DNA from 3 places in the Porticoccus litoralis genome. Region 1 is predicted to be linked to each of the others. Evidence: predicted binding sites of a transcription regulator. Region 1 holds the regulator's gene; each other region holds the start of a gene.
The links. Region 1 encodes FNR, which switches genes on or off when oxygen is low (the NO sensors DNR and NnrR bind a similar motif). Its sites were predicted from a motif close to TTGATNNNNATCAA; they were not measured.
Positions count from the first base shown of each region.

Region 2: a site for FNR is predicted at 1,446-1,459, ahead of phbB (acetoacetyl-CoA reductase). Genes of this name have one in related genera too.
Region 3: a site for FNR is predicted at 1,510-1,523, ahead of Q8A57_RS08485 (ATPase, T2SS/T4P/T4SS family). Genes of this name have one in related genera too.

Region 1 covers NZ_JAUUUU010000001.1:95,603-98,885, reverse strand. Annotated here, with positions in the region: gene Q8A57_RS00475 (DUF4399 domain-containing protein) at 1-34, shown strand, start outside; gene Q8A57_RS00470 (OmpW/AlkL family protein) at 144-839, shown strand; gene fnr (fumarate/nitrate reduction transcriptional regulator Fnr) at 896-1,609, opposite strand; gene Q8A57_RS00460 (hypothetical protein) at 1,694-2,848, opposite strand; gene msrA (peptide-methionine (S)-S-oxide reductase MsrA) at 3,014-3,283, opposite strand, start outside.
Region 2 covers NZ_JAUUUU010000001.1:563,536-566,818, reverse strand. Annotated here, with positions in the region: gene Q8A57_RS02855 (thiolase C-terminal domain-containing protein) at 1-1,170, shown strand, start outside; gene phbB (acetoacetyl-CoA reductase) at 1,515-2,237, shown strand; gene Q8A57_RS02845 (sigma-54-dependent Fis family transcriptional regulator) at 2,365-3,283, opposite strand, start outside.
Region 3 covers NZ_JAUUUU010000004.1:55,111-58,393, reverse strand. Annotated here, with positions in the region: gene Q8A57_RS08495 (thymidine phosphorylase family protein) at 1-465, shown strand, start outside; gene Q8A57_RS08490 (ribose-phosphate diphosphokinase) at 462-1,367, shown strand; gene Q8A57_RS08485 (ATPase, T2SS/T4P/T4SS family) at 1,585-3,283, shown strand, end outside.

The DNA.
Region 1 (3,283 bases):
GTTGTCGGAACTGGTGACAATCACTGTCAATTGATCTAGCTCAATTGGGTGGCCTCATTTACTTAATCCAGATCAAGTTCGGTAAGTACCCAAGCTGATTTACTACTCCCATGTTTTAGGTGTTACCCCACGGGAGAAAGTAAATGAAAAAGCAAAAAGTATTATCACTGGCCATTAATACAGTTTTGGCGGGCTCTTTGTTGATGGGAGCAACAGCGGCCATGGCTTATGAGCCGGGCGATTTTATTGTGCGTGCTGGTGCAGCTAACGTTGATCCAAATGATGATAGCGATGCTCTCAAGCTTGACGGTGCAACATTACCTGGCACAGAGGTTGAAGTTGATGATGATACTCAGCTGGGTATTACCTTCACTTATATGCTTACCGATCATTTGGGTCTTGGCCTCTTGGCGGCTACCCCCTTTGAGCACGACATCAAAGCTGACCTCACAGGCATAGGTGCCGGCAAAGTGGATGCGGGCTCAACTAAGCACCTGCCACCAACATTGACCCTGCAGTACTTCCCGATGGCGTCTGATTCTAAATTCCAGCCCTACATCGGTGCCGGTATCAACTACACCAATTTCTTTGATGAAGAAGTGGATAGTGAACTCGAAACTCTTTTGGGCCACGGAAGCATGGAATTGGATGCTTCCTGGGGGTTAGCTTTCCAAGCAGGTATGGATTATATGATTAATGAACATTGGTTGATTAACGCCAGTGTTTGGTATCTTGATATCGATACTGATGCCAAAATCGATACTGCTGCTGGTGTAGTTAAGACCGAGGTGGATATCGATCCTTGGGTTTATATGATTGGTGTTGGTTACAAATTTTAAGTCAGTCTTGTAGACAAAAAAAGCCGGGCAGATGCCCGGCTTTTTTGTTGAAGTATTCAGTTGGCAAGCTGCCTCAGTTTTTCCAGATCAAGTACTTCAATTTCTTTCTTGTCCACCAGTAGCATGTCCTGTTTCTGGAAACGGCCAAACACCCGGCTAACCGTTTCGACGGTCAGGCCAAGGTAGTTACCGATGTCCGCTCGCGACATAGGGAGACGGAAGCGTGTAGGGGATAGCTTGCGACGCAGATTGCGGTTGGAAATACTAATCAACAGCGTTGCCACACGCTCTTCGGCGCTGTTTTTGCTGAGCAGGGTGATCAGGTGCTGGTCGTTGGTGATTTCCATGCTCATTAGTTGGAAAAAATGTCGTTGCAGGGTAGGAATGGCGATACTCAACTCTTGCAGCCGATTAAAGGGAATCTCACAGACAGATGATGTTTCCATGGCGGTGGCAGAGTTGGTATAGCGATTTTGACCGATGCCGTCCATACCGAAAATTTCACCAGGAAGATGGAAGCCGGTGACTTGTTCAACACCATCATTGCTAACGGTATAGCTTTTGATAGAGCCGCTGCGCACTGCATAAACAGAGCGGAACTCTTCGCCAGCCCTGTATATGTGATTGTCGCGTTGAAGTGGACGGCCGCGCTGAACAATTTCATCGAGGCGCTCTACTTCCTTTGCTTGAAGGGCTAATGGCAAACAGAGAGCATTCATGCGGCAATCGCCACAATTTACTTCACTATTGTGTGGGCACTTTGCATCCATGGAAATGATCACGTGTGGTATTAGCCAGGGATTATATAGCTGATTACCCTATAGGTCATCTGGATGAAAGTTTGAGGGGTTGTCTCAGAGGCTCTGTAGTTCCTGGCAGAATTGTGTCAGATGGTTCAGGCCGTTTTCCGCCAGTATCAGGGCATTTTTATGCCGGTTTAACCAAGCCAGTTTCTCCGCTTTTGCTATTACCTCGTGGATGTTTTCAGAAATCCTGGCTGTAGCCGTGATGGATTGTTCGGGCAGACAGTGATAGCAAAGGAGCTGGTCAACCAGTTTCCAAGCTAGGGTCTTTTCATGGCCTTCAGCGTAGGAGGCGCTGAAACTGATGGGGAGCTGATTGTTGCGAATGGCATCGCGGTATTGGTGTGATGACAAGTGGTTCTGATAATAACCACTACCCAGTTTTCCTAAAGCATCAACCCCGACACCCAGCCAGTCGCCCAATTGACGTTGGCATAAACCCCAAGGTGTATATTGCAGGTCTGATTGTTTCTTAAGCGATAACAGCATGTGATCAGCAGGAACAAAAAAACGGTCCCCCAATAGGTGATATCCCTGAACACTGAAATGATCTGCAAGTGATGCCAGTGTTACAGAACCGTCCATCTCATCGAGGCCCTGTATTTCAATCATGCGTGGAAGATGGGTTATCAGCGTATCGAGCCAGCAGATGAGAGTATCCGGGTCAGTATTTGCGATATCGATTCGGTAACGACACTCCTGGAAATCATATTCATCGATGAGTGACAGAATCTGTGAGATTTTCTGCTTTTTGGGTGGCAGGGATGTATTCAGGGAAAAGGTCAGATGGTTGAAACGCAGACCCTTCATCAAGGCAAGATTGCCCGGAGTAATATCGCTTGGCTGGCACTCAAACCCATATTCTTCTGAGCCGCCTGGCTCTCTGGAAAAAAGCTGGTGAGTATAAAAAGCCAGTTCGGCTAGTTCGCCAGCTTTCATGGTCAACAGCGGTTTGCCGCGAAACCATATTTTTGTCAGACGTCGATGCTGGAAATGTTTTGCGTAAAAACCAATCTCACGAGTGAGCAAGTCGACATAGTCAGGATAGGGCTCATTGGGGAAAAATAGATTCAGGGCAATAGGGCTGGCAAAGGGGTGGTCATCAAACAACTTTCCTTGGGCGCAGGTAAGCAATGGCTTAAATACCTCTGCTTCCATTGGCGAGTGAGCGTGGAAGGCGCCAGTTGAGTTTTCATTGCTGTACATGTTCCCTTGCCCGTGATGTTTCTGCGGGGATTGGGTAACACTAACCCCAGCTCGCGGATTGACAGTTGATATGCGTCAAACCGGTGTGGAATTTCAGCCCTGGCTAATTCGGCAGGTGCCAGTTTTTTATACAAGCCTGTCTTCAGGGAAATAGGCAAAGCGTCATTAATTGGATGAAAATGGAAGCGTTGCTCCTTTCCATAATTGCTTAAGACGAACATCGCGACCACAGCCATTCCTGTAGTAGTGGTATTTCAGCGGGTTCTTCATGTAGTAATCCTGATGGTAACTTTCCGCAGGGAAAAACGTTTTCACGGGTAGTATTCGGGTAACGATGTCCTTGTTGAACAGGTAGCTATCGGTCAGTGCCTGTTTGGATGCTCTTGCGGCCTTTTCTTGCGCTTCGTTGAGATAAAAGATAGCGCTTAAATACTG
Region 2 (3,283 bases), 470 kb from region 1:
TATGAATTGCTGGAAGAAGCCGGAGCTGGCGCTATTGCTGATGCAGGGCTTGAGGCAAAGGATATTGACGCAATTTGGGTCGGTTCCTGCTCGCCCTCCATGTTCGTCAATCAGGAGCATGTTGGCCCCCTGGCGTTGGAGATTGATCCACAGGGGCTGCTGTTAAAACCAACTACCCGCACCGAAGGTGCCTGTGCGACTTCCTCGCTGGCCATCTATAACGCGGCCTATGCCGTAGCCTCAGGCCGTTTTAAAAACGTATTGGCTATCGGTGTTGAAAAGATGAATACACTGGATACGGCTGGGGTAACTCATGCTTTGGCCTGTTGCTCTTACTGGCCTGATGAAGGTGCCAAGGGCATGACTTTTCCGGGGCTGTTTGCCGAATTGGGTAAAGCCTATCAAGCCAATAATGAGCTGACGGATGAGCAGTTGCGCATCATGCTGGCCCATGTTTCGGCGCTGAACTATCGCAATGGTATTCAAAACCCGCTGGCCCATTTCGGCCCGGGCAGTATCCCGGACAGGAATCAGTTGGTGACGGCAGAGGCTATTCTCAATTTGCCGGAGTCAGGTAAAGGCAGCAACCCTATGATTGCTCCACCTCTGCGTTTGCATGATTGCTCTCTGATCACTGATGGCGCCGCAGCAGTTGTGTTGACTTCCACTGATAATGCGAAAGCCAATTTCAAACATGCCGTAGAGCTGTCTGGTATTGGTCATGTGACTGATCGTATGACGCTTTCAGCCAGGGCGGGGCGCTTGCATGAGTTGCAGGCTACACGTCACGCTGTGAAGCTGGCGTTGGAAGAAGCGGGAGCTGGTGTTAACGATATTGACCTGGCAGAAGTACATGATTGTTTCACGGTCAACCAGATTCTCTGTACGGAAGCCATTGGCTTGTCAGCCCCCGGGCGCGCCGGCTATGACTTCATGGCTGGAAAATATGACCCTGATGGTGACTGTCCGATCAACCTGTCTGGCGGGCTGAAATCCAAAGGTCACCCGGTTGGTGCAACAGGTGCCTCCATGCATGCCTTGGCATACAAGCAACTGATAGGTGAGCCTATCGGTGTTGCTCACAAAGGAAACCCCGAAGTCGCCATGACTGTGAATATAGGTGGTTCCGGTGTTACCAACTGTGTCACGGTAATGCGCCGTATGCAGTGATGGGTTTTACCCCCCTGTCGGAATGCCATGGCAATGGCCGTGGTGTTCCGGCAGCCTTTCTCCTTTCTCCTTTCTCCTTTCTCCTTTCTCCTTTCTCCTTTCTACCGAAAGTTGGATTTGTGTTTGTATTTTGTTTTCTGCTGGTTTATTAATTGTCTAATAGCCCTTATAGATGATGTATGTTCGCTAAAAGTCGCATTCATTTAATCGAAAATCATTTCTATTCTATAAGTCTTGGCAGTAGTGGTGCGGTCTGCCTATAAAAAATTCACTGCTTGATCAGTGTCAGTAGTTAAAGATGTAAAAAGAGTTATTTTGCAGTCCCATAAAGCAGGAGATGTAGCATGTCTAAAGTGGCATTAGTAACTGGGGGAACAAGAGGTATTGGTGAATCAATTGCTGTCGAGTTGAAAGAAGCCGGTTATGAAACGGTATCCAACTACGGTGGTAACGATGAGCGTGCCCGGGAATTTTCAGAGCGAACGGGAATTCCTGTTTATAAGTTTGACGTGTCGGACTTTGATGCATGTCAGGAAGGAATTGCGCAGATTGAACGTGATGCTGGTCCTGTATCGGTGTTGGTTAACAATGCGGGTATTACCCGTGACCGCACCATGCACAAGATGACCCATGAAATGTGGCAGGCAGTTCTGGATACCAACCTGGGCTCTTGCTTCAATATGTGTCGTGGTGTGATTGATGGTATGAGGGAGCGCAAGTTCGGACGAATTGTTAACGTTGGCTCCCTCAATGGTCAGGCTGGTCAATACGGACAGGTCAACTATGCAGCTGCAAAGTCGGGCATTCACGGTTTTACAAAAGCCCTGGCTTTGGAAAGTGCTGCGTATGGTGTGACCGTTAACGCGGTAGCTCCAGGCTACGTTGATACCGATATGGTGAGAAATGTTCCTGCGGATGTTCTGGAGAAAATTGTTGCCAGAATACCGGTGGGTCGTTTGGGGACAGCCCATGATATTGCTCGGGGCATTCTATTCCTGGTGTCGGATGAGGGCGGATTTATTACGGGTTCAACCCTGTCAATAAATGGTGGCCAACATATGTACTAAGGCCTTGTTGGGGTGACCGGAATGCAGCAGTTCTGGTCGGCAGCAGGTATGTAGGTAAACACTTGAAGCTACAAAAAACCCCCTCGAATTAGGGGGTTTTGCTTAAGGCCAACTGCTAGAGAGCTTGTTACGGTTTCTTGATCCCGTATTTTTTCATCTTTTGATATAGGGTGCTTTTGGCAATGCCGAGGTGCTTTGCAGCTTGCGTCATATTGCCACTCGATTGCTTGACCGCAGCCTCAATGGTGTTTTTCTCAACCACGTCAAGATTGCCTTGGGGTATGCTGGCTGGGCCAGCGGCAAACTCTGAATGAATGCTGACTTCTCCTGGGCGATAGCCATCCGGCAAGTCATCGATGGTGAGCGTCTCGCTCTGGGACATAAAACACATACACTCAACGACATTCACCAGTTCGCGAATGTTGCCTGGCCATTCCCTGGTTTTGAGGGCATTTAGCAGGGCGGGAGAAAAACGTTTAGCGGTAATTTGGTCTGGGTTCTCTTTGTTTAAGCGGTCCAGCACCGACTGGGCGATGCCTTCAATGTCCTCTTTTCTGCCAGATAGCGGGTCAAGGCTGATGGTCACCGTAGAGAGGCGGAAATAGAGGTCCTTGCGAAACAGTCCCTCATTTACAGCAGCCTTAAGATCTCGGTTTGTGGCGGCAATAAGTCGGAAGTCAACGGGAATGGGTTTGACATCCCCGACTCGGTAGATTTTTTTCTCTTGCAGGACGCGAAGAAAAACAGGTTGTATTTCCAAGGGCATTTCACCTATCTCATCAAGAAATAGAGTGCCCCCATTAGCAGCCTCTATTTTGCCGATCAGGCCGCCCTTTTTCGCCCCCGTAAATGCGCCCTCTACATGACCGAATAGTTCGCTGTTTAGAATGTCTTTGGAGAAGGAGCTGCAGTTCAGGTCAATAAATGGCCCTTCCGAATAATGGCTACTGTCGTGAATGGCTTTGGCAAACACTTCTTTGCCAACTCCGGTATCTCCGAGTATCAAAACAGGTAAAGGTGTTGATGCTGCTTTGCGGGCCTTATTA
Region 3 (3,283 bases), on a different contig from region 1:
GTACTCCAGAATTTGTCCGAAGCACCACAGGATTTGCGCCAGCGTTCATTGATGTTATCCGCACACCTACTTGATATGGCCTTGGGGAATGGCCTGCAGGACTGCCTGAAACAGGCACAACAACTGCTGGAAAATGGTGAGGCATGGAAACAGTTCCAGCGAATCGTCCGCGCCCAAGGCTGGAGCAAGGTTCTGCCGACAGCTCACTACCAGCACGACGAACCGGCAGACCGCAGTGGTGTGGTCACTGCCATCGACAACCGGCGCCTGGCCCGGCTGGCAAAATTGGCGGGCGCACCCTTTCATCCAGCCGCCGGACTGCGACTGGCTGTCAATGTCGGCAGTGAAGTTCAAGCCGGTCAACCGCTGTTCACACTTCTAAGTGAAAGTAAGGGGCAACGGGATTACGCCATGGAGTTCTATCACGATAATGGCCCCATCTTTACCATCGATGAAACATCATGAGCCACTCATCCATCACCTCGCCCATTCTGTTTTCCCTGGATCAGCACCCCCTGATGCCACCCTTGTGCGACCGGCTACAGGGCTTGATCGGCTGCCTGGACACCCGCCAGTTCCCAGATGGTGAAACTTACCTGCGTGTAACCACGGAAGTGGCCGGAAAGGACTGCATCGTAGTCGCTAATCTGGCACATCCCAACGACAAGTTCCTGCCATTGATCTTTCTTTTAAATACCCTGAAAGAGTTGGGGGCACGCTCCGTAGGGTTGGTGGCCCCCTACCTTTGCTATATGCGGCAGGATCGCCGCTTTAACGACGGAGAGGCCCTCACCTCCCGAACCTTCGCAGAGATATTGTCCCGACATATGGACTGGTTGGTCACAGTGGACCCGCACCTGCATCGCTATCACAACCTCGAGGCGATCTACACAGTGCCGTGCCAGCGGGTCGAAGGCGCTCACGCCCTGGCCGACTGGTTACGTCACCAGCAGCAATGCTTGCTGGTTGGTCCTGATGCCGAAAGTGAACAGTGGGTCGCCCAGGTGGCCACAGATAGTGGACATCCCTATGTGATCGGAGCAAAGCAACGGCATGGCGACCGAGATGTCGAGATACAGCTGCCCGACCTCAGCCCCTACCTGGGATTAACTGCGGTCATCATCGACGATGTCATATCCAGCGGGCAGACCATTCTGCAATGCCTCGCAGCCCTGCAGCAGGGTGGTATAAAGCGTGTGGATTGCGCAGCGGTACACGGCATTTTTGCCGACAGGGTGGACAGCACATTGCTGCAAGCTGGACTAAAGAAGTTGGTGACCTGCAATACCATCCCGCATGTCACAAACCGGATTAATGTGGCTCCCCTGCTATACCCCGCCATCAAGTCCCGCCTTGAGGCCTGTTAAGAAGATGGAGGAGAGACACCATTGCGTATCAACGAAACTCTCCCAACCGAGCTGTCAGGTGTTACTTAGTCCAACCCATAACAAGCATTGATAAACAATACTGACTCAGCAGGCTTGAACCTCTCACTAAAAACCCGTTTGATTGAGCCAGAGCAAGTCGAGTGGGGATGACTCATACCTACACTAAAAGAATTAAGGGCAAAACGACCGTAGCCGGATGAAAATACACAGCAGCCAAACAAACACCCAACCCAGCCACCGCATTGATCCTCGATTGCAGTCCGCTTTCGACAACACTAACCGGCAGCACTTTATTCGCTGTGAAGACCAACAGCTCGTCGCCGGGCACAGTATTCCTTCCGAAAAAGCCCTCCGACAGATGTTGGGCATCCTGTCGTTTCCCGTTAACCCCAAAATCCTTCATGTCGGTGCAGGATTAGGTTATGCCTGTGCGGTGTTATCAAAAATCGCCACCCAGGTGATTGGCATGGAAAAAGACCCCGAGATTGCCGATATCGCCAAAGTGAGACTCGAGCAACTCCACCTCGACAATGTCAGCATTATCAACGGCGATGGCCAGGAAGGCGCGGCAGAGTTTGCACCCTTCGATATTATCGTGGTGACCACACCCAAAATTACCAAGCTCACCACCCTGCTCGACCAACTGGCTCCAGGCGGTCAACTGGTCTGTGTAGAACATACGGCATCGATACTCCTAAGGCTGGTGATCTATACTCTGGATGAACACGGTCAGGTAACGCGCTGTGAGCACGGCAGTATTAATTTTTCTCAAAAAGATGAGCAAAGCCTGATTGAACTTGGCATCGTCAACAAAGACATTCTCAACAGGGCACGGGATCGGGCCAAGGCCAACAAAACGCTAATCATTGACGAGGTACGGGAGCTCGCCAATCTCGATGACATCGCCCTCTACCGCTCCATGGCCAAGCGCTACAACCTGGAGCTGGCCAATGTGGATATTCTCCTGCGACGCCTTGACCCGAAAATATTCAACAGCTTCTCACAGGCATTTCTGGATCATCACCGGCTGATTCCACTGTATACGGATCACGGCACCCTGAGGGTTGCAACCAGTGATCCTGAGGCCTCACTGGAAGAAATCCAACGGGTGTTTCCCCGCCATAAACTGGAAAAGTTACTGGTAACACCAACGGATTTCCGCCGCCTCTGGTCGGCCACGGACCTCTGTGTCCAGGCACACACATCAAGCCTGCCCGCCTATGAAGAAAAAGCCCTGAGCGACGCTGATCAGGATCTGCTAGGCAAATACAAACCCGAAGTCGGCGCACACCTGGTCTCACTGTTTGAGGCGCTACTGCTGGATGCCGTGGCCGAACGGGCCAGCGACCTGCATATCGAGCAATACCAGAAACACGTGCGCATCCGCCTGCGGGTGGATGGGGAGCTGCACGACCTGCCTCACTACGATATCAGCCCTGCGGAACTGCGCGGACTCGTCAACGTCATCAAACTACGGGCAGAGCTAAACATTGCCGAGCGCCGACTACCCCAGGGTGGCCGTTCGCGGTTGCGGGTTGGGGATTCGCTGTTCGATCTGCGGATTCAGGTTCAGCCCTCACTGCACGCCGAACACGTTGTCATTCGGCTGTTGCCACAGAATTCCAACCTGATCAGTATCGACAAACTCGGTCTCTCTTCCCAAGTGGCCAGTCACTACAAACGCCTGCTGCGAAACCCAGCCGGTCTGGTACTCGTTGTAGGGCCTACCGGTTCGGGCAAAAGCACCACGTTGTATGCCGGTCTGCAACTGCTGGCTGACGATGGCTCACGTAAAGTCATCACCGTCGAGGACCCGATTGAGTATTCCATCAACAACATTCAGCAAACCCGTGTGCGGCCGGAAATCGGCTTCAAGTTTGCCGATGCCATGCGGT